3 regions of the Brochothrix campestris genome follow, and region 2 is predicted to be linked to each of the others. Evidence: riboswitches for the same ligand, from Rfam matches in the RefSeq annotation. Region 2 holds a riboswitch; each other region holds the start of a gene.
The links. Region 2 has a riboswitch for S-adenosylmethionine ahead of ACJYYY_RS02520 (methionine ABC transporter ATP-binding protein). Riboswitches for the same ligand answer to the same signal wherever they lie in the genome.

Region 1: another riboswitch for S-adenosylmethionine. It lies ahead of ACJYYY_RS10450 (MetQ/NlpA family ABC transporter substrate-binding protein); the one in region 2 lies ahead of ACJYYY_RS02520 (methionine ABC transporter ATP-binding protein).
Region 3: another riboswitch for S-adenosylmethionine. It lies ahead of metK (methionine adenosyltransferase); the one in region 2 lies ahead of ACJYYY_RS02520 (methionine ABC transporter ATP-binding protein).

The regions. Positions count from the first base shown of each region.
Region 1 covers NZ_CP175511.1:2,102,247-2,113,215, forward strand. Annotated here, with positions in the region: gene rpoN (RNA polymerase factor sigma-54) at 1-1,063, opposite strand, end outside; gene ACJYYY_RS10425 (PadR family transcriptional regulator) at 1,188-1,700, opposite strand; gene ACJYYY_RS10430 (VanZ family protein) at 1,923-2,408, shown strand; gene ACJYYY_RS10435 (chromate transporter) at 2,527-3,060, opposite strand; gene ACJYYY_RS10440 (chromate transporter) at 3,060-3,620, opposite strand; gene ACJYYY_RS10445 (DUF2653 family protein) at 3,750-4,604, opposite strand; SAM riboswitch class I at 4,802-4,915, shown strand; gene ACJYYY_RS10450 (MetQ/NlpA family ABC transporter substrate-binding protein) at 5,004-5,819, shown strand; gene ACJYYY_RS10455 (methionine ABC transporter ATP-binding protein) at 5,840-6,862, shown strand; gene ACJYYY_RS10460 (methionine ABC transporter permease) at 6,855-7,514, shown strand; gene ACJYYY_RS10465 (MurR/RpiR family transcriptional regulator) at 7,958-8,755, shown strand; gene ACJYYY_RS10470 (N-acetylmannosamine-6-phosphate 2-epimerase) at 8,793-9,479, opposite strand; gene ACJYYY_RS10475 (PTS transporter subunit EIIC) at 9,487-10,969, opposite strand, start outside.
Region 2 covers NZ_CP175511.1:478,428-489,396, forward strand. Annotated here, with positions in the region: gene ACJYYY_RS02500 (FtsW/RodA/SpoVE family cell cycle protein) at 23-1,228, shown strand; gene ACJYYY_RS02505 (Spx/MgsR family RNA polymerase-binding regulatory protein) at 1,367-1,720, shown strand; gene gcvH (glycine cleavage system protein GcvH) at 1,752-2,135, shown strand; gene ACJYYY_RS02515 (thioredoxin family protein) at 2,358-2,672, shown strand; SAM riboswitch class I at 2,740-2,846, shown strand; gene ACJYYY_RS02520 (methionine ABC transporter ATP-binding protein) at 2,944-3,966, shown strand; gene ACJYYY_RS02525 (methionine ABC transporter permease) at 3,963-4,640, shown strand; gene ACJYYY_RS02530 (MetQ/NlpA family ABC transporter substrate-binding protein) at 4,664-5,482, shown strand; gene ACJYYY_RS02535 (MetQ/NlpA family ABC transporter substrate-binding protein) at 5,582-6,409, shown strand; gene sufC (Fe-S cluster assembly ATPase SufC) at 6,722-7,504, shown strand; gene sufD (Fe-S cluster assembly protein SufD) at 7,524-8,834, shown strand; gene ACJYYY_RS02550 (cysteine desulfurase) at 8,834-10,066, shown strand; gene sufU (Fe-S cluster assembly sulfur transfer protein SufU) at 10,053-10,499, shown strand; gene sufB (Fe-S cluster assembly protein SufB) at 10,515-10,969, shown strand, end outside.
Region 3 covers NZ_CP175511.1:1,068,931-1,079,899, forward strand. Annotated here, with positions in the region: gene dnaG (DNA primase) at 1-1,694, shown strand, start outside; gene rpoD (RNA polymerase sigma factor RpoD) at 1,716-2,801, shown strand; gene ACJYYY_RS05345 (hypothetical protein) at 3,245-3,622, shown strand; gene ACJYYY_RS05350 (DUF1430 domain-containing protein) at 3,674-5,800, shown strand; gene ACJYYY_RS05355 (ATP-binding cassette domain-containing protein) at 5,802-6,428, shown strand; gene yidD (membrane protein insertion efficiency factor YidD) at 6,720-6,992, opposite strand; gene ACJYYY_RS05365 (NUDIX domain-containing protein) at 7,095-7,589, shown strand; SAM riboswitch class I at 7,657-7,765, shown strand; gene metK (methionine adenosyltransferase) at 7,905-9,110, shown strand; gene ACJYYY_RS05375 (uracil-DNA glycosylase) at 9,204-9,911, shown strand; gene asnB (asparagine synthase (glutamine-hydrolyzing)) at 10,049-10,969, shown strand, end outside.

The sequences.
Region 1 (10,969 bases), 700 kb from region 2:
AACTCGTTTCCAAATACTTATGGTTTACCGTTCGACTAATGGTTGATTCGTGTACCTTCATTAATTTTGCAATCTCTGCAAAAGTTAGCGGTATTAACGGATGGTGCTCCTCATAAAAAAACGCTTGCTGTTTTTCTACAATTGCCTGTGTCACCGTCACAATAGTACTTTCTCGTTTCGCCAGCACCTGCTGTAACCATTTGAAATCAGCTTTTTTATGTTTTAAATAGGTCGTCACCTCCGCTTCCGTGTGATGGGAAACAGACTTAAAATAAGTGTCATTAAAGGCAACTTGTGGAATTCCTGCCTTAATCGGGACAATCTGTAGTTGTCCCTCACTCTTTGTGACACGTACATCAGGTGAAATATACACATTGACTTCTTTGTTATAGCGTCTACCAGGAAACGGTGTTAACGTTTTAACATACTCTGATATCTCAACAATCGCTGTGATTGACAGGTTTGTCGCCATTGCAAGCTCTTGCCATTTTTTGGTTGTGAACAAGTCAAAGTAGTCACTGATTACTCGATAGGCTTGTTTAGGTGCCCGTACATCACGATCAATTTGCAGACAAATACATTCACACAGCGTACGTGCTCCGATACCAGCCGGGTCTAATTGATGCAATAAAGTTAACGCATTTTCAAACTCAATCGCAGTCATTGGCAATGCCTCAACTAGTTCATCGTATGTAATCGTTAAATAGCCCTTTTCATCTAAGTTTCCAATTAATAATAAGACAATCTCTCTTAACTTCATTGGCCGCATGCTTAACATCACTTGTTCTTTTAAAAACATCGCTAAATCAAACGATTGATCGGGCAACTGAGCAATATAATCCTCATCTGAATGATATCCCCCTTTATCTTGATAACGATCTTTATCTAACACACTTTTTTGATCGATCGTTACTTCTAAAAAAGGATTATCTAATGCCTTATCTTCTAAATAAGCTGTCAATTCTTCCTTATTGTATTGCAACACCTTGATGGCTTGTTGCAATTCCTGTGTCATTCGTAACTGCTGTTGTTGTGTTTGAAGTGCTTTAAATTCTAGCTTCATAATTGCTCCTTCATCAAAACGTAGTCTCGTTACATTTAATGTTAGATACTTCAATTGCTAATGTCAATAAAAAGAAGGAGCTAGCACAATGCTAACTCCTTAAACTTTTGAAAAAAATGTGTATTTATAGTTTCTTCATCATTTGTTTCGCCCATTTACGACTAAAATGTAATTCCTTCATTTCGCTCTCCAGTAAACCTTTAACATGTACATTATCGGCAGATTCTTCCGCCCAAACTGATTTTTTATAGTTAATTAAGACTGTTAAATATTGGACATAATTAGCATAAATATTAACGGCATCATAATGGCTCACCCACTGAATCGCACTTAATTTCACTTTAAAATGCATCATATATAAATGTTTAAAATCAATGGGTTCAATCATTAATTTATGAAATTCAACCCGCCCACGCTCAGTTATACAATAATCTTTTTTGCTTTTTTCTTTATCTTTTGTTTTAACTTCCTCTATCCAACCTTTTTCGGACAATTCATGTATGAGCGGATAAAGTACACCCCAACTTATTTTCTTAAAAGGACCTAACACCTCATTAAGAACTTGCTTCAATAAATACCCGTGCATCTTTCGTTCCATTAACGTTCCTAAGATAAAGAGTGTATAAATTTTTTTCATAGTTGCCTCCTTAAAAATCGTATGTGCTAAAAGCAGTATACGCTGTTTTTTAAAATCAGCTACGAAATACACCAACTCTCTGTATTTCACCCATAATCATGTTAAAATGAAGAGTCTATACCATCCCTCCTCAGGACAGTTTAACTAATTAGTTTGTTACTGCTCTACTGACTACCTGCTGTTACATAATTTTAAAAATTGATGATAAGGAGTGCTTTTACTGTGAATGAAAAAAATATTAAAAAAATCACACTAGTCATCATGCTTTTACTAGTTAGTGGTTCGGTGTTTTATTCATCTTCACAACCATATGGGAATCAAACACTAATTCCATTTTTAGAGAAAGTCTTGCCATCTCAGCCCTTCAAAGAGGTTTTACAGAAGGTGGAATTTTATTACGGGGGGAAAATCGTTAGTGTTGAACAGAGTGGGTATTACAATTTCATTGAATTCTTCTTTCGCAAAGCAACACACTTTTCAGTTTATGCTATTATGGGAGCGATTTATATCTTAATTTTACATGCTTTTAATATGAAAAAGCAACTGATTTGGGCAGTGGCCCCGTTGACCCTAATCTTCTTTGCTATATCTGATGAATGGCATCAATCCTTTACTGCCAATCGGACACCTTTAGTTACCGATGTGATGATTGACACACTAGGTATTTGCGTCGGTATCATCGTTACACAATTGCTAAAAAAAGCTTAACAGCAACTAACTGTTAAGCTCCATCTTGTAGAAAAAGTTTCATCAAACGTCTTTTTCTGTGAAAATAGTTCAAGCGAACCCCTCAATTTATACGTTGCTAGATAAATTAATTTCACTTTTATGCGATGATTACTCCACCATATACAGCCGCGACTAGAATAACGAGGGCCGGATGCCACTTCAATCGTTCTAAGGCGATATAACTAAGTACGGCTAACACTCCAAATTGCAACCATCCCAATTGGCTCACGGCCGTTGCTCCCATTGTATAGGTAACTTTCCACATCAGCACTGCTACAACAGGTTGTACAAGTAGCATTACTCCGAGCAACACCTTTGATTTTTTATACTTATCCAGTTGTTTGAAGATGATAATCATTAAGAGCGCGGATGGGACAATCGTTGCTAAAATTGCTACACTCACACCGAGCACGCCACTAACAGGATAACCGACTGACGCTGCAATTTTCGTAGCAATCGGCCCCGGTAAAGCATTAGCTAGCGCAATCCCATTCGAAAAATCGGTTTCGCTCATCCATTGATGCTTATCAATAACTTCGTGATAAACTAGTGGAATCGAAGCTGGTCCACCGCCGTAACCAAAAATATTCGCCAGAAAAAACGACTTAAATAGTTCCCACAATAACAGCATTACTTAGCACCCCCTTTAGCGACACGATAATGTTGTGTGCCATAGATAATAAAGATAAAAATAACGAGGGCTGGATGAATATAGTACAGTAAGACTGCTGCTAAAACACAGGCAATCAATGTTAAAATAAAGCCTAGGCCTTCATAAGCCTTCTTCGCAAAACGATACCCCATTAATAAAAGCATCATAAACACAACTGGCGTTACAGCCGCAATGATGCCTTGCACGATTGTTGAATGACTAAGAACATTTGCCATCGATATAAAGGCAGCCATCGCGATTGTACTTGGTAATATATGCCAGAATACCGACCAAATAGCTCCGAGCCAACCTTTTCGTTCATAGCCCAGATGAGCTGCCATTTTTGTCGCGATTGGACCCGGCAACACATTCGCTATTGCTAACGTATTATCAAAGTCAGCTTCGTTCATCCAGTGATACTTTTTAACTGCCTCATGTTGAAACAAGGGCATCACCGACGGACCACCACCAAAACCTAAAATACCTGTACGTAACATCGCTAACATTAACTCTAGGTAGACCTTCTTCGTTTGTTCCATGCGTTCGCCTCCGTTCACTACTCAATATCTTCATTTTAGCACTGTCAAAACTAAATTCAAAGATGGATGACATTAAAAAGGCACTCCAACCATTTGTTAGAGTGCCTCAGCTTATTATTTCGCTACAGTTTAACTAATAACTGCCGTAATACCTGTGTTTTCATTGAAATTTAATTTAATACCCATATTAGGGTCTAAATCGGTTTCTTTTTCAGCCCAGTAGCGAATCGCTTGAATTAATGAGAAGTGATCGAGTGATTGAATGATGCTACCCGAAGTGTTTAACACCTCTGCGCCAAAACCTTTGTTTTCGTCATAGGTCAAAGATACTTGCATTTCATACATGTTAATTTGTTTCTCGTATGAAAAGAAATCGATAACCGCATTAGAAATATTATCTTCGTTTAACACAATATCGCTATCATCAGTCGTTGCTGACGCACCACCCATTGCATTTTGATAATTGGTTTGGACTTCCTCATCACGGTTCATGTGACGAGCATCTGTATAAGCACCTGCAGATGTTGCTTGAGCTTTTTTATTTTGACGCATGCGCGAAACGAGCATGATCACAAGACGAAGAATTACTAAAATCGCTAAAATATTAATGATCATCCCGATGATGTTACCAAACCCGCCCATGTTAGCTAATAAGCCTCCGAATAACATTCCGGCAAGTCCACCTAACATCATTCCGCCTAAGAAACCACCGAAACGACTTTTAGCCTTCGCTTTATTGGCCGTAACTGCTTTATTTGTTGCTGCTTTGTTTGCTGCTGTTTTTGTTGAGTTTGTTTTCACCTTGTTGCTATTGGTGTTATATGAACGGTTGGTTGAACGATAACCGCCACCTCGCATTTTGGCACTCACTGTTTTGACGGCAGACGCTTGATAACTGTCTGGAGTGACAAGATTAATCATCTGAGAGCCTACTGGTGTCATTAAAATAACCACTGCTGTTAAAATACTAATAATTTTCTTCAAAATTTTCCCCCTTATAATTTTCTATCTGACTTTATTTTACCATCTTTAGCAACGCTTCTCAAAAGATACGAACGACAGTCTGTTTTATTTTTCTGAAATATATTGACAGAATATTCAAAAGAGATTGACATATTGTTTTTTTGTCGCTATACTTTTAGTTATCACCTACAGTAGTAGGCCTTACAATTAAATAAGATTTCTTATCCAGAGTGGTGGAGGGACTGGCCCTATGAAACCCGGCAACCTATCAATATCAATTGATGAGGTGCTAATTCCAACAAAATCAGGTGACTGATTTTGGCAGATAAGAGAAGTAGCGTTTACCCGACTTCTCTTTTTGAGAAGTCTTTTTTATTACCTTTTTTTACCAATACACAGACAAACAGGAGGAATTATTTTATGAAAAAATTGACAAAGACACTCGGTTCACTCGTTATTTTAGCAGTTTTACTCACATTGGCAGCCTGCGGTGGCGGTAGCAAAGCACTCGATGATAAAGAAGTCACAGTCGGTGTTACCGGCGGCCCCCACGAACAAATCATGAAAGAAGTTGCCAAAGTTGCTAAAAAGGATGGCGTTACCATCAAGTTAAAAGTGTTTAGTGATTACAACACACCAAATACAACTTTAGATCAAGGCGAACTTGACGCCAACAGCTTCCAGACGTTACCGTTCTTAAAAAATCAAATCAAGTCAAAAGACTTTAAAATCACCGAAGTGTTTGCAACAGTTGCCTTCCCGCTTGGGATTTATTCTGACTCAATCAAGAGCATTGACGATATTAAGGAAGGCGATAAAATTGCCGTTCCTAATGACCCTGCCAACGAATTACGTGCCCTTCAATTATTTGAAGAAGCAGGACTTATCAAGCTGTCAGATAAAGCTGGTGAAAATACGACTAAAAAAGACATTGTTGAAAACAAATTAAACTTAGAAATCGTTGAACTTGATTCTGCTCAAGTATCAAAACACTTAGGTGAAGTAAAAGCGGCTGCGATCAACACAAATTTTGCCATGGGCACTGGCTTAAACATTAAAGACGATGCAATTTATCATGAGCCTTTAACTGATAACCCTTACCCTAACTATTTTGCTGTTCGTATCGAAAATAAAGATGATGCGATTGTTAAAAAGTTAAAAAAATACTACCACTCTGACGAAGTTAAAGCGTATATCGCTAAACAATTCAAAGGATCAGTTGTTACAACATGGTAATGATATAGGGGGACGAGAGCATGATTGAACTTAAAAACATTTCAAAAGACTATACTGTCGATAAAAAAGTGATTACAGCTTTAAAAGACGTCTCCGTCCAAGTTAATGCTGGTGAAATATATGGGGTAATTGGCTACAGCGGTGCCGGCAAGAGCACGCTCATCCGCTGTATTAACCTGCTAGAAACACCCACTACAGGGCAAGTTTTCATTGACGGTGTTAATTTACAAGTCTTAGATAAAATCGCCTTACGTCAAGCACGCCAAAAAATCGGAATGATCTTTCAAGGCTACAATCTCTTAACAACGGCCACTGTTTATGACAACATTGCGATTCCGTTAAAATTAACAGGTCTATCAAAAGAAGTCATCGCTGAGCGCGTTGAAAAATATTTAGGCATTGTCGGTCTTAGCGATCGAGCTACCGCTTACCCAGCACAACTATCGGGCGGACAAAAACAGCGGGTGGCGATTGCCCGTGCGCTCTCTCACGAACCTGAAATTTTACTTAGTGATGAGGCAACCAGTGCACTTGATCCAAATACAACCGAATCAATTTTAGCGTTACTGCTCGAAATTAATGAAAAACTCGGCCTCACTATCTTTTTAATTACACATGAACTGAGTGTGATTCAACGCCTATGTGATCGAGTAGCTGTGATGGAAAACGGTGAAATTGTCGAACAAGGAACAGTCGTCGAAGTGTTTACACAACCACGCTCAACTGTTACAAAAAGTTTCTTGAAAAATTCAGCGAAGTATAAAATCCCTGAAAAAATCGTCGGCGCGTTTGATCAAACAGGTGTCTTAATCCAATGTACCTTCGTCGGTGATGCAGCAAGTCAACCGGCTTTAGCTTATGTTAGTAAACATTTTAATGTCGTCCCAAATATTATCGCTGGTGGCATCGATCAATTTAAAAACGAAGCGATTGGGAATTTGATTGTCCACTTAGAAGGTCGCACAGCTGACATTACTAACACAATTACCTATTTAGAAAGCCAAGCCATTATCGTTACGAAAGAAGGTGTCCTTAATGTCTAATTTTTTCTCTGAATGGGGCCCCACGATTCTCGAAGGGTTGATTGCAACTTTACAAATGACTGCTATCTCACTCGTTATCTCGGTGATTTTAGGCGTGCCACTGGCGATTTTATTAGTACTTACACGTAAAGGTGGACACGCTGAAAATAAAATCACTTACACGATTGCCAATGCGATTATTAATATTATTCGCTCGATTCCCTTTATCATTCTGCTCTTCTTTTTGATTCCGTTCACAAAGTTAGTTGCCGGCACAACTATTGGAGTACAAGGGGTAATCGTACCGTTAGTTGTGTACTGTGCTCCCTATATCGCCCGTTTAATTGAATCAGCCTTATTAGAGGTTGATAAAGGGGTTGTTGAGGCCTATCAATCAATGGGTATCGCGACTTGGAAAATCATCTGGTTCGTGATGGTGCGTGAATCACGTTCAGCCATTATTCTAGGCTTAACCATTGCTACGATTGGTTTAATTGGTGCAACAGCAATGGCCGGTTTTGTTGGTGCTGGTGGACTTGGCGACTTAGCGTATCAATTCGGTTACCTCCGCTTCCAGCCAGGAATGATGTATGTCACCTTAATTCTCTTAATTATTATCGTTCAACTTCTGCAATCAGCCGGTAGCCTCATTGCCCGCCGCCTAAAGAAGTAAACATTGTTTTATTAAAAATAATACGAGATAAAAAGCGCTAAGCAAAACGATTGCTTAGCGCTTCAGATTGTAGAGAAAGTCGAATTAAATTGCGTTTACTTTGAACATTAGTTCAAGTGACTTTGGCTACAAGATAACTTGACTGAAAAGAAACGTTGTTATATCCTCGCGTTTAATCAGCTAACTTCTATGATATTTCATGGAAAAGTAGTGACGGGAAATAGTCGAGACGTTATTTTCTCCAAACATTGCAGTTTAGAACGGCTTTAAATTACTTTCGTACTAGTAGGCACGATGAGCGAGTGACGGAACGCGTACTGATGGTACGTAATCCCGAGCGAACAAGTCGTAACGACCTAGAACAGCGTTTATCTTTTATAGCAGGACTTCCATGTTTACGCTATACTAAAGCTATCTAGTGTCACGCTGAAAGGAGATCCTCGATGAACACAATGACCTTAGCTAATCGAATTGCCCGCAATTCTCGTGTCTTATCTAATAACGAACAAAAGATAGCTGATTATTTTCTTCACAATACCACGTCTGTCACGACCGCTTCAATCAGCACGTTATCTCAGGAGATTGGTACCTCGAATGCAGCAATTTCGCGATTTTGTCATAAGTTAGAATACCGTAGCTTTGCTGAACTAAAAACAATGTTATTACAAGAAACTGCCGTTGATACCGCTATCTTAGGTTCCAACCAAATTGTCTCGTACTACAACCAAATCTTGCAATCATCAGCTGCCCTCCTTGAATCAAAAGCCTTGATTGAATTCATTAATCATATCAAATCCGCCCAACGTATTCTCGTGTGTGGCATTGGCAGTTCAGGTTTAAGCGCAATTGAGTTTAAAAATCATTTAAGTCGGATGGGTATTAGTATCGATGCTGAAACTGATCCTCATCAAATGGTCATGCGCGCCAGTCTTCTCACAAAAAACGACCTCTTAGTCGTCATTTCAAATTCAGGTACAACAGAAGCCATCATCCGTGCCTCCGAGTTTGCTAAAGCGAATCAAGCGACTATTTTCGCCTTAACGATTAAAGATTATACCGCACTCACTAACAGTTGTGACGGCGTCCTCTTTACATCAAGCATTGTTCCCATTGCCGATGAGCGTTTTATCAATAGCCAACTATCGATTCACTTTATCTTCGATGTCATCTATTATCGTTTATTAGAAGATAAGACCTTCAAAGCGAATCGTGACCTGACGTTAGCTACTTTAAAGAAATAAAAACACCGCTACCATTAGGTAGCGGTGTTTATTTAACCTACTGTACTTCGTTCATCTCTGCTACAAATGTTTCCGTTATCAATTTAGGACGTGTAATCGCACTACCGACTACGATCGCATGAACGCCCAATTCTTTACAACGTTTCGCTTTCGCTGGTGTATCCACATGACCTTCTGCAATAATCGGCACTGATAAGGTTGCCAAAATTTCTTTTAGACGACTAAAGTCATCATCTTCGATATTATCACCAGACGACTGTTCAGTGTAACCCATTAATGTCGTTGAAACACAGTCAAACCCTAATTTTTCGGCTGTGATTGCCTCTGCGATTGTTGCCGTATCTGCCATCAATAACACATCAGGGTATTTCGCTTTTATGTTCGTCATCAATTGTGCTAATGTTTCACCATTCGGTCGAAGACGATCAGTCGCATCTAAGGCAATCATCTCACAGCCAGTCACCATCAGTTCATCAATTTCAGACATCGTCGCTGTAATAAACACCTGCGAATCTGGGTAATCCCGTTTAACAATGCCAATAACAGGCAAATTAGTATTTTTTTTAATTTCAATAATATCTACCTGTGAGTTCGCACGAATACCCACAGCCCCACCTAATTCAGCTGCGACAGCCAGTCTCCCCATAATATATGCACTATGAAGTGGTTCATCAGGTAATGCCTGACACGATACAATTAAACCTTTTTTTACACGTTCTAACATATTCATTTTATTCCGCCTCCATCAATTCTTCAATTTCATTTTTAACAACAGTCACTTGTGGTCCATAGATTACTTGAATACCACGACCGTTTTTCACAATCCCATTGCTACCAGTTGTTTTCAACTGCTCATCATCAACCAATCTTTCATCTCGGACAGTGACACGTAAACGTGTGGCACAACAATCAACGGTATCGAGGTTATCTAATCCCCCTAAGCCCGCAATAATGGCTAATGCACGATTAGACCCTTCAACTTTAGCTGCCTTCACTAACTTAGCTTCACGCCCAGGCGTCTTGAAGTTGAATTTTTTAATGAGGAACATGAAGGTAAAGTAGTAGAGACAAAACCAGACAATGCCGATGAAAATAACATATAGCCAGTTCGTTTTAGCTTCGCCTTGTAACACACCGAACAGTATAAAGTCGATAAAACCACCAGAGAATGTTTGACCAATCGTAATGTTGAATAAATCAGCCATCATAAAAGCCAGCCCATCAAAGAAGGCATGAACCACATATAAGGCCGGCGCCACAAACAAGAATGAAAATTCTAACGGCTCTGTAATTCCTGTTAAAAAAGAAGTGATTGCTGCTGATAACATTAACCCACCAACAATTTTTTTATTCTCTGGTTTCGCACAGCGATAAATCGCTAATGCCGCCCCAATCAATCCGAACATCATCGTAATAAAACGACCTGACATGAAACGTGATGTGCCTTCATAAAACTGTGTCACTGTTGGATCAGCCAATTGGGCAAAGAAAATGTTTTGTGTTCCTTGCACTAACTGACCGCCAACTTCTAAACTACCACCTAATGCTGTTTGCCAAAATGGCAGATAGAAAATATGATGCAGTCCAAATGGCCCTAATAAGCGTAATATAAATCCGAAGAAAAAGGTACCAATAGCCCCTGTGGCATTGACAATATCGCCCACTTTAAATATTCCCGATTGGAAGATGGGCCAAACAAAGTACATCACTACGCCAACAAAAATCGCGGTAAAAGCAGTCACAATCGGTACAAAGCGTGAACCTCCAAAAAAGCCAATGACCTGTGGCAATTCAATTTTATTGAAGCGATTATGTAATAAGGCCGTAATAATACCAATGACTAAACCACCAAAGACGCCTGATTCTAGCGTTTGAATACCTAAAGTCATCCCTTGCCCAACTGCTGCTAGACCATCAACTACGAGTTTATCCGATAAAATTAACAACGCATTAATGGTTGCATTCATCACGAGGTAACCAAGTAAAGAAGCTAACGCCGCCGTTCCCTTATCTGATTTAGCGAGTCCCACTGTTACTCCGACTGCAAAAATAACAGGTAAATTAGCAAAAACAATATTACCTGCCGCACTCATAATCGTAAAAATAGCTTGTAACCACGCAATATCTAACACTGGATATGCCGCGATTGTATTGGGATTCGATAATGCCCCACCAATCCCTAATAACAACCCTGCCGCTGGCAAAATAGCTATC
Region 2 (10,969 bases):
TTTGGATGGAAGAGGGAATGATATGGAAAATAAAAATAAAGGCCAACGGATTGACTATGGTATTATCGTCACGATGTTATTGTTTGCGGCCGTTAGCTTAATCGCAATTTATACCGCCTTAAATACGGATCCAGCCTATGGTCGTTCATTGGTTATTCGCCAAGGGGCATTTTACATAATCGGAGCAGTCGCAGTTGCTGTAATTATGCGGATTGATCGGGAACTCATGATTAAACTGACCCCGTATTTATACGTATTTGGGCTGTTTATTTTACTACTCGTCCTTATTCCTGGCATCGGTGTCGAAGTCAATGGGGCACGTAGTTGGATAAAACTTCCAGTTGTTGGGCAGTTTCAACCAGCTGAATTAATGAAGATTTGCCTCGTATTAATGCAAGGTAAAGTTATTATCGAACATAATAAGGCGGCTAAAATTAGAACAGTCAGAACCGACTGGGTGTTATTGTTTAAAATATCACTAACATCGTTCATTCCATTTGTCTTAATTTTACTGGAGAACGATTTAGGAACCGGCTTAGTTATAATGGCGATTACGCTAGGTATGTTTATCATTTCAGGGATTACGTGGCGGATTCTCTTACCCTTGATTTTAGGCGTGTTCTCATTAGGCGCAGCGATGATTTATACTGTAATGGTTAAACCAGAATGGCTCGCATTGATTGGTTTCAAACAGTATCAATTTGGACGAATCACCTCGTGGTTGGATCCTTATTCATCTGCTGATTCAGATGGCTATCAATTAATTTTAGCAATGCAAGCCATCGGATCGGGTGAAATTACCGGTTATGAAGGCACGAATGGAATGGCATCAATTCCCGAAGGTCATACCGATATGATTTTTGCGATGATTAATCATCACTGGGGCTTTATTGCCGGCAGTATCGTTATTGCCTTGTTCTTTATTCTCGTCTACCAAATTATTGGAACAGCCTTGGATTTAAAAGATGAGTTTTACGCGGTTATTTGTACCGGTGTTGTGATGACAATTATGTTCCATGTGCTTGAAAATGCCGGGATGACAATTGGCTTGCTACCGATTACAGGGATTCCATTGCCATTTATTAGTTATGGTGGGACCTCGCTCGTCGTTAACTTGTTAGGGATAGGTGTCATAATGTCGATGCGTTTTAACTCACCTGATTCAATGTTTTCGAAAGAAGAAAAAGAAACTGATATTGCCTTATATGATGTTAAGAAACGAAAATAATAACTGCCGTCAGCACCTTCCTTACAGAAAGATGCTGGCTTTTTTTATTCAGAATCTTTCCGCTAAAAGGTTGTCCAAATACTAAAAATCAACTATGATAAGGATAGAAACAGAAAAAAGAAGAGTGAGGGATAATAAATGATTAAATTTTATGAATACCCTAAGTGTACGACGTGTAAGAAAGCCAAAAAATGGTTGTCTGATAACGATGTCGCTTTTGAAGCAATTGATATCGTAGAAGAAACACCGACTGCCGCACAATTAAAAGCAGCCTTTGAGAAAACAAACTTACCAATCAAACGTTTTTTCAACACAAGTGGTCAAAAATACCGCGAATCAAACTTAAAAAATAAGATTGATCGCATGACAAATGATGAAATTTTCGCCTTACTTGCAACTGATGGGATGTTAATTAAACGTCCATTAGCAATCAGTGATGAGATGGTTACCTTAGGTTTTAAAGAAGAAGATTACGCGCGTTTTTGGAAATAAAACTAAACTAACTGAAAAGGGGTTTTTTAATATGACTGATTACAAAGCTTATAAATACACAGAGGAACATGAATGGGTAAAAAAAGACGGCGATAATTACTACATCGGTATTTCATTACATGCACAAGATGAACTAGGCGATATCGTTTTTGTTGAAGTTCCTGAAGTCGATGATACAATCGAAAAAGGCGATTCATTCGGAAGTGTTGAATCTGTTAAAACAGTCTCAGAACTTTATGCACCAGTTGGTGGTACCGTTGTTTCAGTCAATGAGCTACTTGAAGATGAGCCTGAAACGTTAAACCAAGATCCGTATGAAAAAGGTTGGATTTGTGCATTAACCGATGTTGATGAGGCAGCTTATAATGAGCTACTAACATATGAACAGTACGAAGCATTTATCGCAGAAGCATAAAAGAGAGCAATAAAAGTGAAGGCAGCAGGCATAACTTCGCAGATGTTGACATGTGAAAGAAGCGCGACTAATGACAGTCGCTGACTTTCGCATCAAATATCCCAGCTGTTAGCTTATTCAACGCTCAAATCAAAGCAGTTTAATTCCACTTTGACTATCATCTGAAATCATTCAAGGCGACAGACGCTTTGAATGATTTTTATTTTAAGAAGGAGGGATGTCATGCAAGAGTGGTACGAACCCTCATTTCATGAAGCAAGGGAACAGCAGCGCGCCTTTGCCGTCTTGTTTTACACACCGATGTGTGGCAGTTGTCACGTCGTGGAACGACAACTCGATATTATTGCAGAGACAGTTCCAGAACTGACGTTAGTTAAAATGAATCTCAATTATTTACCGAAAATCGTGCAAACTTATCAAATTCAAAGCGTTCCAAGCGTGTACCGCTTTGATACGAACGGTGTCGTCAAGCGCCTCACCGTGATTGATAATGTGACCGAATTGTATCGTGAGTTAATAGTGCTAAAAAAAAAGTGAAACAGTGATTGACTTGTGTAGCGCAAGCCTTTATAATTACGTTAATAAGTATAACTTTATATGATATTTCTTATCAAGAGTGGTGGAGGGACTTGCCCGATGAAACCCAGCAACCCCATGAGAATGGACGGTGCTAAATCAAGCTAAGTGAGTGATCACTTAGAAAGATGAGAAGCGGGCTATTCTAATAATAGACGTTTCACATCTTTCTGAAATTCAGAAAGATGTTTTTTTATGCTTAAAAAGCGGTTAATAAGAAAGGTTGGAGCAGATGATTAAATTAGAAAATGTCAGCAAGACGTTTCAAACGCGCAACGGTGCAGTAGACGCTGTTAAAAATGTTAGTTTTGAGATTGAAACTGGCGAAATTTTCGGAATAATCGGCTATTCGGGAGCAGGTAAAAGTACGCTTATCCGGATGTTTAATGGCCTTGAAACACCAACAGCCGGTAATATTCAGTTAAATGATATCGCCATTTCAAATATCCAAGGGGCAGACCTTCGCAAGGCACGCCAAAAAATCGGCATGATTTTTCAACACTTTAACTTGTTATGGTCACGCACAGTCGCCGAAAATATTGCGTTTCCATTGGAAATTGCTGGTGTGAAAAAAGCAGAACGTGAGCGTCGTGTAGCTGAACTGATCCACTTAGTTGGCTTAGACGGACGTGACAAATCGTATCCCGCACAACTCAGTGGCGGTCAAAAACAACGGGTCGGCATTGCCCGAGCGTTAGCCAATGATCCTGACGTGTTGCTGTGTGATGAGGCGACCAGTGCGCTCGATCCACAGACAACAAGTGAGGTACTCAACTTGTTAACCGATATTAACAAACGTCTTGGCTTAACAATTATCCTAATTACGCATGAAATGCCCGTTATCCGTAAAATCTGTAACCGTGTCGCAGTGATGGAAGGCGGTAAAGTCGTCGAATTAGGCGAGGTCTTGACGGTATTCCAAACACCACAACAAGAAATCACCCGTCGTTTCGTCTCGCAGGCCACTGATGATACCCAAACAGCTGAGATTGAACAAATGTTGATTGAAACGTATCCGACCGGTTTACTAGCGCGCTTAGTCTTTACAGCCTCACAAACGACGCAGCCAGTCATTACCGACTTGGCGAAAAAATTCGACATCGATATTAGCATTTTACATGGATCGATGACACAAACACGCAACGGTGCGTATGGTTTCCTCTTTATCCAACTGGTTGGGGCCGAAGCGAACATTGCAGCAACGAAAGCATACCTAGCAGAGATTGACGTCAGAATGGAAGTGATTCGTGCATGAATGAATTAATGGAAAAATGGTTACCGAATATTAGCTGGTCAGAAGTATGGACGGCGACGCAAGAAACGTTAATTATGACAGTTATCTCAATCGTCTTTGTCTTTATTTTAGGCCTGTTACTCGCGTTACTCTTATTTTTAACACGCGATCAAAGCAACATCTTCATTAAACTAATCAATTGGGTGTCAGTGGCCTTCGTTAATATTTTCCGCTCGATTCCGTTCATCATCTTAATCGTCCTCCTGATGCCATTTACGAAAACCATCATGGGAACAGTCATTGGTACTGCGGGCGCATTCCCGGCCTTGATCATTTCAGCGGCACCATTTTATGCCCGCCTCGTTGAAATCGCCTTCGTTGAAATTGATAAAGGTGTGATTGAAGCGAGTCGTGCAATGGGTGCGAGTCAATGGACGATTATTCGTAAAGTATTATTGCCTGAAGCGATGCCGGCCATTATTTCTGGCTTAACCGTAACGACGATTTCATTGATTGGCTACACGGCAATGGCGGGGGTTATCGGCGCTGGTGGTTTAGGAAACATGGCTTACTTCACTGGTTTCCAACGCTCACAAAATGATGTGACATTTGTAACAACTGTTATTATTTTAATCCTCGTCTTTATTATCCAATTTATTGGCGATAAGATTACAACGAAACTTGATAAACGTTAATTAATTAAATGGGGGGAACAAACATGAAAAAAATCATTTTAAGTCTTGTTACTGTATTAGTACTTGTCACCTTAGCTGCCTGTGGTGGCAATGATGACGCCAAAAAAGACAGTGCTAAACTGGTGGTCGGTGCCTCAAACGTGCCGCACGCTGAGATTTTAGAAAAAGCAAAACCACTCCTTGCAAAAGAAGGGGTCGAACTTGAAATCAAAAAGTACCAAGATTACATTTTACCAAATAAACAATTGGCATCAGGTGATTTAGATGCCAACTATTTCCAACATATTCCTTACTTAGAACAATACAACAAAGATAACGAGACCGATTTAGTCAGTGCCGGCAAAATTCATATTGAACCGTTCGGTATTTATTCAGCTAAATTCAAAAAAGTCAGTGATATCAAAGACGGTGCGACGATTTTAATTAGTAACAGCACAGCTGACCAAGGACGGATTTTAATGTTACTTGAGCAAGAAGGGCTCGTTAAAATTAACGACAGCATTAAAGATAAAGTCACAGCTACAATTAAAGATATTGACAACATCAAACACTTGAAATTTTTAAATCAAGTTGATCCTGGCCTCTTGGCACAAGCGTATAAAAACGAGGAAGCTGATTTATATGCCATCAATACTAACTATGCGATTGATGCGGGCTTGCAACCGACAGAAGATGCGTTGATTCTTGAAAATTCTGACTCACCATACGCGAACATTGTAGCGGTGAACAAAGCAGATAAAGACAATGCTAATATTAAAAAATTAATTAAAGTATTGCACTCGAAAGCAATTCAAGACTTCATTACTGACAAATATGAGGGTGCGGTTTTACCAACCAAGTAACGATATAACAATAGTGTGGGAGTTCGCTCCTTCGCTATTTTATATATAGTTCAAAAAGAGTGAATATTCGCAATATTTATCAATTAGGAGGAATGGGATATGAAAAAAGCAATTTTAGTAATTATTAGCGCCATTTTATTAGTGGTATTGGCAGCATGTGGGTCAGCCGATGCGACAGCCGAGAAGAAAGAGAAAACAACGACGTTAGTGATAGGGGCATCTAACGTACCGCATGCCGAAATTTTAGAAGAGGCAAAACCAATCTTGAAAAAAGAAGGTATTATCTTAGATATTAAAAAATACCAAGATTACATCTTACCGAATAAAAACTTAGCAGATGGTGAATTAGACGCCAACTACTTCCAACATATTCCCTTTTTGGAGTTATCGAATAAAGAAAACGACACAGACTTAGTCAATGCCGGTAAAATTCATATTGAGCCCTTCGGTATTTACTCATCGAAATACAAAGATGTGGCTGATGTCAAAGACGGCGCAACCATTTTAATTAGTAATAACGTTGCTGAACATGGTCGTATTTTAATGTTATTAGAAAAAGAAGGCTTAGTGAAGATTAACGATTCAGTTGAAAATAAAGTCGATGCGACCCTCGATGATATTGAAAACACGAAACACTTGAAATTCTTAAATCAAATCGATCCAGGTTTACTTGCAAAAGCCTATAAAAATGACGAGGCTGATCTTTATGCCATCAATACGAACTATGCGTTAGATGCGGGCTTGAAACCAACGGAAGATGCCTTAATTTTAGAGGATGCTGATTCACCGTATGCAAATGTGATTGCGGTTAATGCCAAGGATAAAAACAAGGCAGCCATCAAAAAATTAGTTGCAGTTTTACAATCAAAAGAAATCCAAGATTTTATTACTGATAAATATGAAGGTGCCGTTGTGCCAGTGAAGTAGATAGCACTGGCACACGCATTTTCCTGAAAGCTTGACGATTCGTGTAGCTAGGATTTTTCAGTAATGAAAGGAGAGACGTTACATGTCTCTCCTTTTTTAATGTGGATCAAGAATTTATCAATTTAAAAGGCATACAATGTTTTCGTAATTTGTTACAATAAGGGTATGACAGTATGCTGAATTTGATTATCAATTTGAATCATCTAAGTGATAATCGCTAAAAGAAACCTTACACTGATGTGATTTCAGCATTGCTTTTAGATTAAAATCATACTAAACTAATAATTATTAGAAAAAGTTGGAGGGATATTAATGAGCACGTTACAAGTGAAAGATTTACATGTGTCAATTGAAGGAAAAGAAATTTTAAAAGGTGTTAACCTAACAATGAATTCCGGTGAAGTACATGCCATTATGGGACCAAACGGAACAGGTAAATCAACTTTATCATCAGCAATTATGGGGCATCCCTCATACGAAGTAACGTCTGGTGAAATTTTATTAGACGGCGAAGATGTCTTAGAAATGGAAGTTGATGAACGCGCACGCGCAGGTCTTTTCTTAGCAATGCAATACCCAAGTGAAGTCACTGGGATTACAAACGCTGAATTTATTCGTTCAGCAATCAACGCTCGTCGTGAAGAAGGCGACGAAATGCCAATTATGAAATACTTGAAACAATTAGATAAAACAATGGAAGGCCTTGAAATGACTGAAGAAATGGCAGAACGTTATGTCAACGAAGGTTTTTCTGGTGGTGAAAAGAAACGTAACGAAATTTTACAAATGATGATGATCAAACCTAAATTCGCAATTTTGGATGAGATTGACTCAGGCTTAGATATCGATGCATTGAAAATCGTTTCTAAAGGTGTCAATGAAATGCGTGGCGACGACTTTGGTTGCATGATTATTACCCATTACCAACGTCTCTTAAACTACATTACACCCGATCACGTTCATGTGATGATGAACGGTAAAGTTGCTTTATCAGGTGGACCAGAATTAGCTAAACGCTTAGAAGCGGAAGGTTATGAAGGCATTCGTGCTGAATTAGGACTTGAAGTAGATGCGAAAGAAGTAGCAAACGACTAAAAAAGGGAGGAAGATACAGATGGTCTTACAAACGATTGAAACCATTAACCCTGCATTTATTACGTCATTTGCGCAAAAAACAGCAGAACCGTCATGGTTAACTGATTTACGTATACAAGCATGGGCTAAAGCAGCAGAATTAGAGTTACCGTACGTTGATAAAACAAAGATTAAACGATGGAATTTCACAAAGTTCAGCCAATACGCTGGCTTGGCACAACCTAACTTCGGGAAGAAATTACCTGGAATCGTGGCTGAAATTGCCGATGTCGACAATCAAGAGATGTCGCTTTACATTCAAGAAGATCAAACACCTGTCCACTTACACCTGTCACAAGAAGCGATTGATAAAGGCGTTATTGTGCAAGACTTAGCAACAGCTGTTAAAGAAAACAGTGCGTTAGTGCAACAATACTTTATGACAACGGCTGTCAAAATGGATGAAAACCGTTTAACAGCCTTCCATACAGCGCTTGTTAATAGTGGCCTGTTTATTTATGTGCCTAAAAACGTTGAATTGTCAACACCAATTCAAGCTGTTTTCATTCAAAATGATGACCGTAAACCGTTTATGAACCATGCGATTATTGTGGCTGACGAAAGTTCAAAATTAACTTATGTTGAAAACTATGTCGGTCAAACAGGGAAACGTCGTGCGATTGCGAACATTATTTCAGAAGTTATCGTTAAAGATAACGCCATCGTTACTTACGGTGCAGTCGATACGCTAGACGCAAGCGTGACGTCATACATTAACCGTCGTGGTCACGTCTTACGCGATGCTACTTTAAACTGGGCAATCGGTGTGATGAATGATGGCAACTCAGTCATTAACCATTTAACAAACCTTGTGGGTGATAACTCAAACAGTGATGTTAAAACAGTTACGGTTGGAACAGGTAAACAAACACAAAACTTCACAACCGAAATCCGTCAATTTGGGAAAGCCTCTAACGGCATGATTTTAAAACACGGTGTTGTATTAGACGCAGCGACGTCAATCTTCAACGGTATTGGTCATATTATGCACAATGCCAAAGGTGCTGATGCACAACAAGAATCACGTGTTCTCATGTTAAGCGATAGCGCACGTGGCGATGCGAACCCGATTTTATTAATTGATGAAGACGAAGTAACAGCGGGTCACGCTGCCTCTGTCGGTCGTGTGGATGAAGAAGCGTTATTCTATCTTCAAAGTCGTGGTCTGAGCTTACATGAAGCTGAACGTTTAGTTATTCACGGTTTCTTGAATCCAGTTGTGGATCAATTACCAATTAAACGCGTGAGTGAATTACTCTCACACGAGATTGAAAGGAAAGTGAAACGCTAATGAACCCTTTATCTGTCAAAGCTGATTTTCCGATTTTAACGCAGGTGGTTAATGAACGTCCGCTTGTTTATCTTGATAACGCTGCGACGTCTCAAAAACCCCAATGCGTGATTGATGCAGTGTCGCATTATTATGAAACAACGAATAGTAATGTGCACCGTGGTGTACATACGCTCGGTTCTCAAGCGACAGATTTATACGAGGGTGCCCGTGCGAAAGTACAGGCGTTCATTAAGGCAAACGATGCAGCTGAAATCATCTTTACCCGTGGCACAACAGCTTCTATCAATATCGTGGCCTCAAGCTACGCGATGGCACAGTTGCAGGTAGGCGATGAAATCGTCATTTCACCAGCCGAACATCACAGTAATTTGATTCCATGGCAGCAGGTTGCTCAGCAAACCGGTGCAACCTTAACTTACTTTGAGTTGGAGGTAGACGGTCGTCTGACAGTTGAGAAAGCAGCTGCAGCGATTAATAAACAAACTAAAATCGTGGCTTTAGCCCAGGCCTCAAATGTGCTGGGGACGATTAATCCAATTAAAGAGATTGCGGCCATCGCTCATGCCAACGGTGCCATCATCGTGGTTGATGGGGCACAATCCGTGCCACATTTACCAGTTGATGTCCAAGAACTCGACATTGATTTCTTGGCATTTTCGGGACATAAGATGATGGGACCAACCGGTATCGGTGTCTTATATGGCAAACGGGCTTTGCTCGAAGCAATGGATCCAGTTGAGTATGGCGGCGAGATGATCGATTTTGTAACGTTGGAAGGGGCAACTTGGAAAGAGTTGCCGTGGAAATTCGAAGCAGGTACACCGATTATTGCCGGGGCAATTGGCTTAGGTGCGGCAATTGACTACTTGAATACGATCGGGATGGCAACCGTAGCAGCCCATGGCACAGAACTGGTGGCCTATGCGCTTGAACGGTTACGTACAATTGAGGGCATTGACATACACGGTCCGCTTGATCCGCAACAACGAACAGCCTTAGTGTCATTCAATGTCGGTGATATACATCCGCATGACTTATCGACGGTACTAGATGAACAAGGGATTGCGATTCGGGCCGGTCATCACTGCGCCCAACCGTTAATGAAATGGCTCGGGGCCTCATCAACGGCCCGTGCAAGTTTTTATATGTACAATACGAAAGCGGAAGTCGATGCCCTCGTGGCAGCAATCGAACTGACAAAGGAGTATTTTGGCTATGGTGAAGCGTAATTTAGATCAATTATACCGACAAGTAATTATTGAACATTATCGTAAACCGCGTAACAGTGGCGAGCTTACGAATGAGACGCATCAAATTGAAATGAATAACCCAACCTGTGGCGATCAGATTTTTTTACATCTGAAAGTAGTAGATAGCCTAATTGAAGAGGCGAAGTTTACTGGCTCAGGTTGCTCGATTTCAATTGCGTCAGCCTCAATGATGACTGAAACAATTAAAGGACATACGATTGAACAGGCGCTCCTAATATCGGACGACTTTTCAGCGATGATGCAAGGGCAACCACATGCACACATCGATGAAGAAAACGGTGAATTAGAAGCCTTGGCAGGCGTTGCCCAGTTTCCAGCCCGCATCAAGTGTGCCACCTTAGCTTGGAAGGCGATGGAAAAAGCACTGGCAACGACAGAAACGAACAATTAACGAGGAGGAATGACAATGGCTCCCAATATGCCAGAATTAAGCGATTATGAATATGGTTTCCACGATAAGGACGTCTCTATTTTTAGAACAGAACGTGGCTTAACAGCTGAAATCGTTACTGAAATTTCCAACATGAAAAAAGAACCACAATGGATGCTTGACTTCCGTTTACGTTCCCTAGAACAATTTTATAAAATGCCAATGCCAATTTGGGGTGGTGACCTCTCTGAACTGAAATTTGAGGACATTACGTATTACGTTAAACCGTCTGAAGGAACAGTAAGTGACTGGGATGAAGTACCAGCTGAAATCAAGGCAACGTTTGATAAACTTGGTATTCCAGAGGCTGAACAAAAATATTTAGCCGGTGCATCTGCACAGTACGAATCAGAAGTGGTGTATCACAACATTCAAAAAGACCTTGAAGACAAGGGTGTTATTTTTAAAGATACCGACTCAGCCTTACGCGA
Region 3 (10,969 bases), 590 kb from region 2:
TTCATAATGAAAAAACACCGTCTTTTTCAGTTTCACCAGAAAAGCAAATTTTCCATTGTTTTGGCTGTGGTAAAGGTGGTAATATGTTCACTTTTATTATGGAGTCTGAAGGTATTACGTTCCAGGAGGCTGCCATTCGCTTGGCCGAGCAAAGTCATTTGCCTATCGGCGATTTAAAAGTAGCACAATCGCCAACAAATGAACCGTATGATGCTAACAATCAAACAGATGATACGCATGCAATGATTGAAGCGCATGCGCTTGTGTCACAGCTATATCATTACATCTTAACGAGTACAGAAGAAGGCACGGAGGCGCTTAACTACCTCCATGACCGGGGCTTGAATGACGAGGTCATCCGTCAATTCAACATTGGCTTTGCCCCTAAAAGTTGGGAATTAGTCACTGCCTTTTTAGAAAAACGCGATTTTGATCAACATGTGATGATTGATGCCGGCTTACTCGCACGACGTGACGATGGCAACGCCGTTGATCGTTTTCGTGAACGGATAATGTTTCCAATTACAAACGACCGCGGTCAAACAATTGCGTTTTCTGGTCGGTTATTACCCGGTGTCGAAGGTCCTAAATACTTAAACAGTCCTGAAACAGCCCTCTTTAATAAACGTGAGACGTTGTTTAACTTTGCTAACGTGCGAAAAGAAATCCGTCAAACAAAGGCTGTGACAGTCTTTGAAGGGTTTATGGATGTTATTGCAGCCAGTCAAGCGGGTATAACAAATGGAGTGGCCTCAATGGGAACGGCCTTAACACCAGAACATATCTCGAAGCTGAAACGTGTGACAAATCGCGTCATTGTATGCTACGATGGTGATTCGGCAGGTTTAAATGCGACGTATAAAGCGGTGCAACTATTACAAGAAGCCCGTGGCATGCAGGTGAAGATTATCTCGTTACCCGAAAAATTAGACCCGGATGAATATATTCAAACAAAAGGGGTCGTAGCTTTTAAAGATTTTTATGAACAACAGCAAATAGAGTGGCCATTATTTCTAATGCGCTACTTGAGTTTAGCAACGGATTTATCACAGGCTGATGAAGTGGCACATTATGTAGAACAAGTGCTTACTGAGATTAACCGGATTGAAAATCCGATTGAAAAAGAAGTGTACTTGGCTGAATTGAATCAACGAACACAGATTGATAAAGCTGTCTTACGGCAACAATTAGCACAGCGGCAGCCTCAACCACAGTACGAAGAATTTGCCTTTCAACCACAAGAGCAACGCCTGGTGAAACGCACGGCATTGGATAAGTTGGAACGATTTATCATCCGGATGATGTTGAAAGATACACATTTCTTCGACCAAGCACAGCAAAAGTTTGAACAGCAATCACTGGTGTTTTATCATGATGACTATCAAGCGATGTATACCTATTTATTACCGTATTATCTTGAAGGTCATCCCGCCGATGTGTCGCAATTTTTACTTAATGTAAAAGATGAACGAGTCAAAGACTTGATTGTGGCGATGGAGATGGAAGAAATGCCCGATGCTGAAGAACTGGATATCGATGAATGTTGTTCGCAGTTGACTAAACTGCAACAAGTACAAGATTTCAAACGATTAAAACAAGCGCAAATTGATGCGATTAATGCCAATGATAGCGAGCAAGTCCGTACCATTTCACTTGCGATAATTGCAAAAAAACGCGCATTAGATAGGCTTTAAAATCAGAGGAGGAATTCCATAGTGGTAAAAAAAGCAGTAGCGAAAAAATTAACGTTGGAAGAAACAAAAGCGGAATTACTAGTACGAGGAAAAAAAGATGATACACTCACATATGACGAAGTGGCTAAACAACTCGCACCCTTTGATTTAGATGTTGAAGTATTAGATGAGTTCATTGAACATTTAACAAGTGAAGGTGTTGAGTTATCTGATGAACCAGCACCCGTAGAAAAAGATGAAAAAATTAACATTGCAGACCTTAGTGTGCCTGCAGGTGTTAAAATCAATGACCCTGTACGAATGTACTTAAAAGAAATTGGTCGTGTCGATCTTTTAACAGGGCCCGAAGAAGTAGCCTTAGCAAAACGTATTGAAGCCGGTGACCTTGAAGCTAAGGCACAATTAGCAGAAGCTAACTTACGTTTAGTTGTATCGATAGCGAAACGTTATGTTGGTCGTGGAATGTTATTCCTTGATTTAATCCAAGAAGGTAACATGGGCTTAATGAAAGCTGTTGAGAAATTTGATTTCTCTAAAGGCTTTAAATTTAGTACGTATGCGACTTGGTGGATTCGTCAAGCAATCACCCGTGCCATTGCCGATCAAGCACGTACAATTCGTATACCAGTGCATATGGTTGAAACAATCAATAAATTAATCCGTGTCCAACGTCAATTGTTGCAAGACTTAGGTCGTGAACCTTCACCAGAAGAAATCGGTGAAGAAATGGACTTAACAACTGAAAAAGTACGTGAAATCCTTAAAATCGCACAAGAGCCTGTCTCATTAGAAACACCGATTGGTGAAGAAGATGATTCACATCTCGGTGATTTTATCGAGGATCAAGACGCAACATCGCCGGCAGAACATGCAGCCTATGAATTGTTAAAAGAACAATTGGAAGATGTACTTGACACCTTAACTGACCGTGAAGAAAACGTTCTACGTCTTCGTTTTGGTCTAGACGATGGTCGTACACGTACGTTAGAAGAAGTAGGGAAAGTCTTTGGCGTGACCCGTGAACGTATTCGTCAAATCGAAGCGAAAGCATTACGTAAATTACGTCATCCAAGCCGTAGTAAACAATTGAAAGATTTCTTAGAATAAGCAATTTTAAAACCGTAGGGCCAAAAGGGTTCTGCGGTTTTTTTTGTTGTAGTGAGTTCTAATTAGTTGATGCTTAGTATTAGGCTATGTTATATTTTAATAAGCAATGACCATTTACAATGTCAATAGTTTTATGTGAATGGCATCCGATTTGTTAGATAAAAGACAATAAGCAACTGATCGAAGTAACTTTCATCAATTAGGAGGGAAGAAGGGTGTACACGAGGGGGGCCACAAGGTATGACAGAGTACCTTGTTCAAGTGGTGAAGCGAATGTTGCCCATCAATTACCAACTGTCTGCTATCGTAGAAGCAACGGGACTCACAGAAGAACGGCTTAAACAAATAGCGCGATTGTAACATCCAATTTGACAATGTGCATCTAAGAACACAACCACAAGTTACACAGTTGACCAAACGACAGTGAAAAGGAGCGGTGATGAATGATGCGAATAAAACAATTGTTCCGTCGGTACAGTCTTTTGCGGGTGCTGATTAGTTTATCGTTAACATTCTATATTGTTGTGTTTGTGCCATCAATAGTAAAGGCAAGTCATTCACAGGAAGTTGATGTCACTCGTGTTGAATCGGGCCCTATTGCTGGTGGGTATTGGATTAGAGGCTATCAATGGGCATGGCCATTAGAACAGATTATTTCTGAATATAAACATTACACGAAACGATCACATGCGAGTGTTGTTAATGGGAATGGTACCTATCATAGTGGTGGCTGGACAAAGAGTAGTAATCAGTTTAGCCGAGCGAAAGCGAATTGGATACCGTGGGGTACAAATAAAGCCTACTATGATAGCAAAAAATAAATGGTGAGCGTTTTAGATGACAGTCTAGAACGCTTTTTTGAGGAGGGCTTTATGAAAAAAATCATTTTTGTCGTGTTGTGTTTACAAATGACATTATTGAGTGTGTTGTTTATCACGGTAGCAAAGCAGCAAAGTCGTCAGCAACTATTGTATGATGGTGTCACAATAATGAGTCTAAATACAACTGAAGTAGCAGGGGATGTGTCCTCTCAAATTATAGCGGCGGCTAATCAAACAAACATCACTTTAGCGGTGTATATTCATCCTGATAAACAGACGCAATACATTTTAACGAATGATGTAACACTAGCACAACGTCTATCAATTAAGATACCTGAATTTACAAATACGAATGCTTTTATTAGTTCACAACAGACCGGTGAAGCCTTACAAAAGGGGCGTTTCCGCCTGTTTGATCAATCACTGTTATTAAAGATATATCCGATTGAAGGGAATCAGAACTATCAGCCGTCTGGTTTATACTATCTGTTCACAACGGATCAGTCGCAAATTAATCAGTTTACAGCTTTATTAACACCGCTTGGTATTAGTGTGAATCCAGGCATGATTGATACACAAGCGCAGCTGTGGATGCAACAACTTTTACAGCACTGGGATTGGCTGTTACTTAACCTATTAGTGTGTTTAGCGCTCGTTGTTATCATCCTACATGATGGTTTTGTACAACAACGGACTCGCTATTTGTTGAGTTTACAAGGGCAGTCTAAGTGGCAAATTTGGTTGTATAGTATCACTCGTTTGCGATGGCCGTTTGTAAGTGCTGTCTTGTTGACAATCTGTCTCTGTCTGTTATGGCAGTGGTCACAGGTGGGCACTGCCTATAGTCTAACTGTGATTGGTCTTTGTCTGTTAGCAATTGCACTGACAGGCAGCGTTTTTATGTTTCTTCTTAGTTTAATCAGTGTACTCAATCAAGGTGTATTAGCCGATGTAAGCGGTAAACGACCGGTTAAACGTCTTTTTGCGCTTTATTTAGGATTGAAACTTTGTTTTTTAGCGTTAATGGCTGGTCTGGCACATGTTTATGTGCTCAATCAAACGGTGTTGACCACCGCTTTGGCCGAAACAGCTGATTGGGAAAAAATGCGTGGTATTTATACACCGGTCCAGAGCTATGTTGGACAAGATAAACGTAAAATCGAAGCAACTAACAGTAGCAAATTGAAGAAGTTGTATGAAGAAATGCGTCTACAAGGTGGTTTTTTAATTGTGTCACGAGATTATCTTCCGACCGACTCGCGTGACGAAAAGACCTTTCTCGCTGAGCATAATCCACGTCGAATCAATCCTGACGAACGCAAGGTTATCCTTGATTTGAACTATTTAACAAGGCACCCGGTCACAAGTCAGGCCCACTCAATTGCCGATGAGGTTATTTGGGATGAGAATGTCCGAAATGTACTCGTGCCCCAACAGTATAAGTACCGCGAAGCTGAGCTCAACCGGCTTTTTTTAGCTGATTTCACTTTTGGGCGGGTTGATTTAATGGCTTATTATGAGGAATTCAGCGGTTTGCCTATTACAGCGCACAACACCGCCGATTTAGCTGTCAATCTGATTTACGTTGACGATAAGCAGCCTTATTTTTCGTATGGCAACGACCTCCCTTTATGGTTACCGAATGCATTCGCCATTGTTGAAACGGGTAATACAAGCCCGCTCGACTACAGTTGGTATTTTTCAGGTAACGTCTATTTTGAAGCCCATGGTGATCCATATGCCACGCTTTTTCCAGCGATTCAACGAACGAACACGGAGGAGTTAATTCGCAGTGTTAGCTCGGTCTATCATCGCAAGGGGTTTATTATTCAACTGCTTAATGAAAATCAAGTGAAAATTGGCTTGTTTGTCGCACTGCTAATTGGGAGCTCTTTCTTACTAACGTATACCTTAACAGCCCTTTATTTTAAACGGAATCAACGACGGATTATGATTGCCCACTGCCATGGTGATTCATACGGACAAATACATCGCCGCTTTTTCACGTTACTCCTTAGTTTAAATGGGGTGTTATTAGTGGTGATAGCGCTGCAAGCAGACGTGAACGTACTGGTGAGTTTTTGCTGTTACGTGTTGTTAGAAGCCTTGTTGATATATGGTCTGCACCGCTACTATGAAAAGCGTCAATTGGCGGAGAACTTTAAGAGGGGGAGTTAAAATGATTGAAGCGCAAAAACTGACGAAAAAATTTGGTGATCACGTGGTCATCCAGCCGCGTTCATTCACAATTGCCGCGGGAGCGTTTGTTGTTATTACGGGACCGAGTGGCTCGGGTAAAACAACCTTGTTAAACATATTATCTCTGTTAGAGCAACCGAGTGGCGGTGTGCTGAGACATCAAGGGCGAAGTCATTTGTCGCGCCGGGAGATACGACAATTAAAACGGGATGACTACGCCTATTTGTTTCAAAACTATGGTCTGATTGAAGAAGAATCGGTCTCGTTAAATTTGCGGATGGCAATGAGGGGCGTCGGCAAATACGAGCAGACAAAGCGGATGGACCAAGCCTTGCAAACGGTCGGTTTACAAGGTTACGAACAGCGCCCTGTTTTTCAATTAAGTGGTGGGCAACAACAACGCGTTGCACTAGCTCGTGTGCTTGTTAAACAAGCGCGGTGTATTTTTGCGGATGAGCCCACTGGCAATTTGGATGAGTCGAACCGCGAACGGGTGTTTCGTCTGCTTAAAGGTTTGCATGCGAACGGGACAACCATTATTTTAGTGACGCATGATCCCTATATGGCAAAACTGGCGACGAAAACTATCAACCTATCGAGAAACTAGAGGTGATCATATATAGCAATACGATGTTTAGCGGTATACGCAATTATCATTGCACTTAATTAATAGCCTGAGCTGAAATTAATCGCACTCGTTGGTTCAGCTAAAATGAGCAACCGTGGCATATTTGCTAAAATGAATTTGCCTCATAAGGTCAGGTTCAATTTGAAGATAGCATCCCAATCAGAGTGGTGGAAGGATAAATGATTACAGTGAAAAAGGCTCCTCAATCGAACAGAGGAGCCAAATAGTAGCGCAACAGTTAAAGTTTGTTATAATAAACAGTGGCAGAAATCAATGGTGTTTGTGATTACACGAATCAGGCGATTTTGTCTTTTTCGTGCGTAAGGAAAAGGTTTCAGGTACCATATCGATGCCACCAGGGTGAAGCGGTTGGCATTTAATAATACGTTTCAAGGCTAAGTAGCCCCCTTTAATGGCACCGAATTTTTGTACCGCCTCAAGTCCATAAGTCGAACAGGTCGGGTAAAAACGGCAACTAGGTGGAAACAATGGTGAAATTAATTTACGGTAACCTTTAATTAAAAATAAGAAGATGTGTTTCAAGCGAATCAACCTTTCAAACGTTTCATATGCGTTTATTGTACCTTAAAATAAACAATCTGACGTCTGTTTTGATTGGTGATTATGCAAAAAAGGGGAATGACAATGATAGAATATACCGATTTAACAGGTGAACAAGTAAAAATGACTTTTCAAAAAGATGGACTGGGCACGGATATAAAAGATATTTTAGTTATACCATACTTAGGCGACAACAATTGGCTTTTAACCGAGAATATCGTGCGCGGTCTGGAATTTCCTGGTGGTAAAATCGATCCAGGTGAATCGATTGTGACGGCAGTTAAACGTGAGTTATGGGAAGAAACAGGAGTCCATCTAACCCCGGCCGATCAGTGGCATTTCATTGCCGATTATCAATTTAAGGATAAGAAGCGGGGACACGTGATTAAACGAGCATACGTTATTGAGCTTGCGACTTATATCGAAGCACCGATTCCAGCTGAGTTCGAAACGATAGCGGTGCATCAGTTAACGACAGTCGATTACGAACAATTTGATGCGGCACGCCTAAGCTTTTACATGAAAGATGCGGGGATGGCGACACTGTGGCAAAAAGCAAAGCAAATTGTCGGCTGTTAATTTAAGGCATTGACAAGGTAAAGGTAGTTTGAGATAATAAGCACATATCATGATGAAACAATTATGAATCTTATCAAGAGTGGTTGAGGGACTGGCCCTGTGAAACCCAGCAGCCTACACAAAAGTGTAAGGTGCTAACCTGTGGCAAGATAGTGTACTATCTTGGACGATAAGAGCAAAGGTATAGCTATAAGTCTGCTATGTTACCTTTTCTCTTTGCGGAGAAAAGGTTTTTTTTATGCGTATTTATCACGGGATACAGAGGATGATATAAGCGTTTCACGAGTGATAATTAAAAATAATGGAGGAATAACAATGACAAAAAACCGTCATCTTTTTACATCAGAATCAGTAAGTGAAGGACACCCAGACAAAATGGCCGATCAAATTTCGGATGCGATTTTGGATGCCATCTTGGCAAAAGACCCAATGGCTCGCGTAGCCTGTGAAACAACAGTTACAACAGGAATTGTGCTCGTTGCAGGGGAAATTTCAACGACAACCTACGTTGACATTCCTGCCGTTGTACGTCAAACGATTAAAGAAATCGGCTATACCCGTGCAAAATACGGCTTCGATGCCTCAACTTGTTCGGTCTTAACAGCAATCGATGAACAATCACGAGACATTGCTCAAGGCGTTGACGAAGCTAAAGAAAGTCGCGATGGTGAAATGAACGATGACGAAATTGACGCTATCGGAGCAGGAGATCAAGGCTTGATGTTCGGTTTCGCAACAAATGAAACAGAAGAATTAATGCCACTTCCTATTTCGTTAGCACACCGTTTAGCTCGTCGTGTAGCGCAACTACGGAAAGAAAACATCGTTGATTATTTACGTCCGGATTCAAAAACACAGGTAACTGTTGAGTACAATGAAGATAATACACCGCAACGTGTCGATACAATTGTTATTTCAACACAGCATCATCCAGACGTGTCGCAAGAACAAATTCATGCGGATATGCGTGAACTTGTGATTAACGAAGTCATTCCGGCTGAATTAATTGATGAGGATACGAAATACTTTATTAACCCAACTGGTCGTTTCGTTATCGGTGGGCCACAAGGGGACTGTGGTTTAACGGGTCGTAAAATCATTGTCGATACTTACGGTGGTTATGCCCGTCATGGTGGTGGTGCTTTCTCAGGTAAGGATGCTACTAAAGTCGATCGTTCAGGTGCTTATGCTGCGCGTTATGTTGCTAAAAACATCGTAGCAGCTGGACTGGCAGACAAGGTTGAAGTGCAGGTTGCTTATGCAATTGGTGTCGCTAAACCGGTATCAATTTCAATCAATACATACGGTACAAGCAACTACTCTGAAGATCAGTTGATTGAAGCGGTTAATGCAACGTTTGACCTGCGACCAGCTGGTATTATTAAGATGCTTGACTTACGCCGCCCAATCTATCGTCAAACAGCTGCATACGGTCACTTCGGTCGTCTTGACTTAGACTTGCCGTGGGAAAAAACAAATCGTATGAACGCGCTTAAAACAGCACTCACAGCAAATAGCTAACCAATCTTTTATTCGATAATTAATCTCTTTTCACAACCGTTCATTATGAATGATACTGTGTGAAGAGATTTTTATCTTTCAGGAGGCTTGCAGATGAAGAGGGACTTAAAAGGTAAATGGTTCGAATTATTACAAATGGCTGAACAAGAACCTTATTTTCAGCAACTGCAACAATTTTTAGCGACACAATACACCGATGAGGTGGTTTATCCGCCTCGGGAGTTGGTTTTTAAAGCGTTGGAACTGACACCGTTTGAAACGGTTAAGGTTGTAATTTTAGGGCAAGATCCTTACCATGGTGCCAATCAGGCAGAAGGTTTGAGCTTTTCAGTTAAAAGCGGTTTGCCTGTGCCTCCGTCATTACGGAATATTTATAAAGAATTAGCTGATGATCTTGCAATACCGGTGCCAACCGATGGCAGTTTAAGTAATTGGGCGACACAGGGTGTCTTGTTACTTAATACGGTTTTGACAGTCAGGGCGCATCAACCTAATTCACATAAACAACAAGGGTGGGAACAATTCACAGACAGTTTAATTGCTGCCTTAAATGAACGAGAACAACCCGTTGTCTTTATTTTATGGGGCAAGCCGGCCCAACAAAAGCGCCAACAAATTGACACTGAGCGTCATTTTATTATTGAAGGGCCTCATCCAAGCCCATTGTCGTCGTATCGTGGCTTTTTTGGAAGCAAGCCATTCTCGCAAACGAATGCGATTTTGGAGAATATCGGAGTGGAACCGATTGATTGGTCATGTCTTAAACAAGAACCGATTAATCAACAGGGAACACTGCTATAAAGTTGTGATAAATCGCGTAATTGCTCGATTATCTGCGTCGTGATGCTAGTGTTTAGGGGCTTAAATGTGCTATTATTAGGATAGTTATTGACAAAAAGATTAAATTACAAGGTAGTTTACGTATAGGAGAGAAAAATATGTGTGGATTTATAGGATGTATTGATAATAAACCAGTGGCAATCTCAGCTGATGATAAAGCAATCTTTGAAAAAATGAATCAATTTATTGAACACCGCGGCCCAGATGATGAAGGGTATTTTTATGAAAATCATGTGGCGATGGGTTTTCGTCGTCTAAGTATTGTCGATGTTGAAAATGGTCACCAACCATTAGCTTATGATGATGGTCGCTATTGGATATTATTCAATGGTGAGGTGTATAACCATGTCGAATTACGGGCACAATTAATCGCTAAAGGTCATACCTTTAAAACAGAAAGTGACACAGAAGTCATTATTGCGATGTACGCCGAGTATAAAGAAGAAGCCGTGAAACAATTACGTGGTATGTTTGGTTTTATGATTTGGGACCGAGAAGAAAAAACAGCCTTTATTGCTCGTGACCATATTGGAATTAAGCCAGTTAACTACGTTGAAGTAGGCGATAAATTATACGTGGGTTCCGAGAAAAAAAGTCTGTTGTTAGCGATGGATAAACAAGCGATTGATGATGTCAGTCTGCAACATTACATGACCTATCAATTTGTACCAGAGCCGGCTTCAATGATTAAAGAGGTACATGCCTTAGAGCCTGGTCATTATATGATTAAAAGAATGAACGAACCACTCGAAATTAAAGCATATTGGAAACCAACCTTTGCACCGGTTGATAAACCAGAAACAGAGTATGTCAAAGAATTACGTGAAGCATTATTGGATTCTGTCAAAATTCACATGCGTAGTGATGTTCCTGTCGGCTCATTTTTATCAGGTGGGATTGATTCGACGATTGTTGTCGCTTTAGCAAAAGAATTCAACAAAAACATCGAGACTTTCTCAGTTGGCTTTGCCCGTGAAGGCTACAGTGAAATTGATGTGGCACAAGAAACGGCTGAAAAA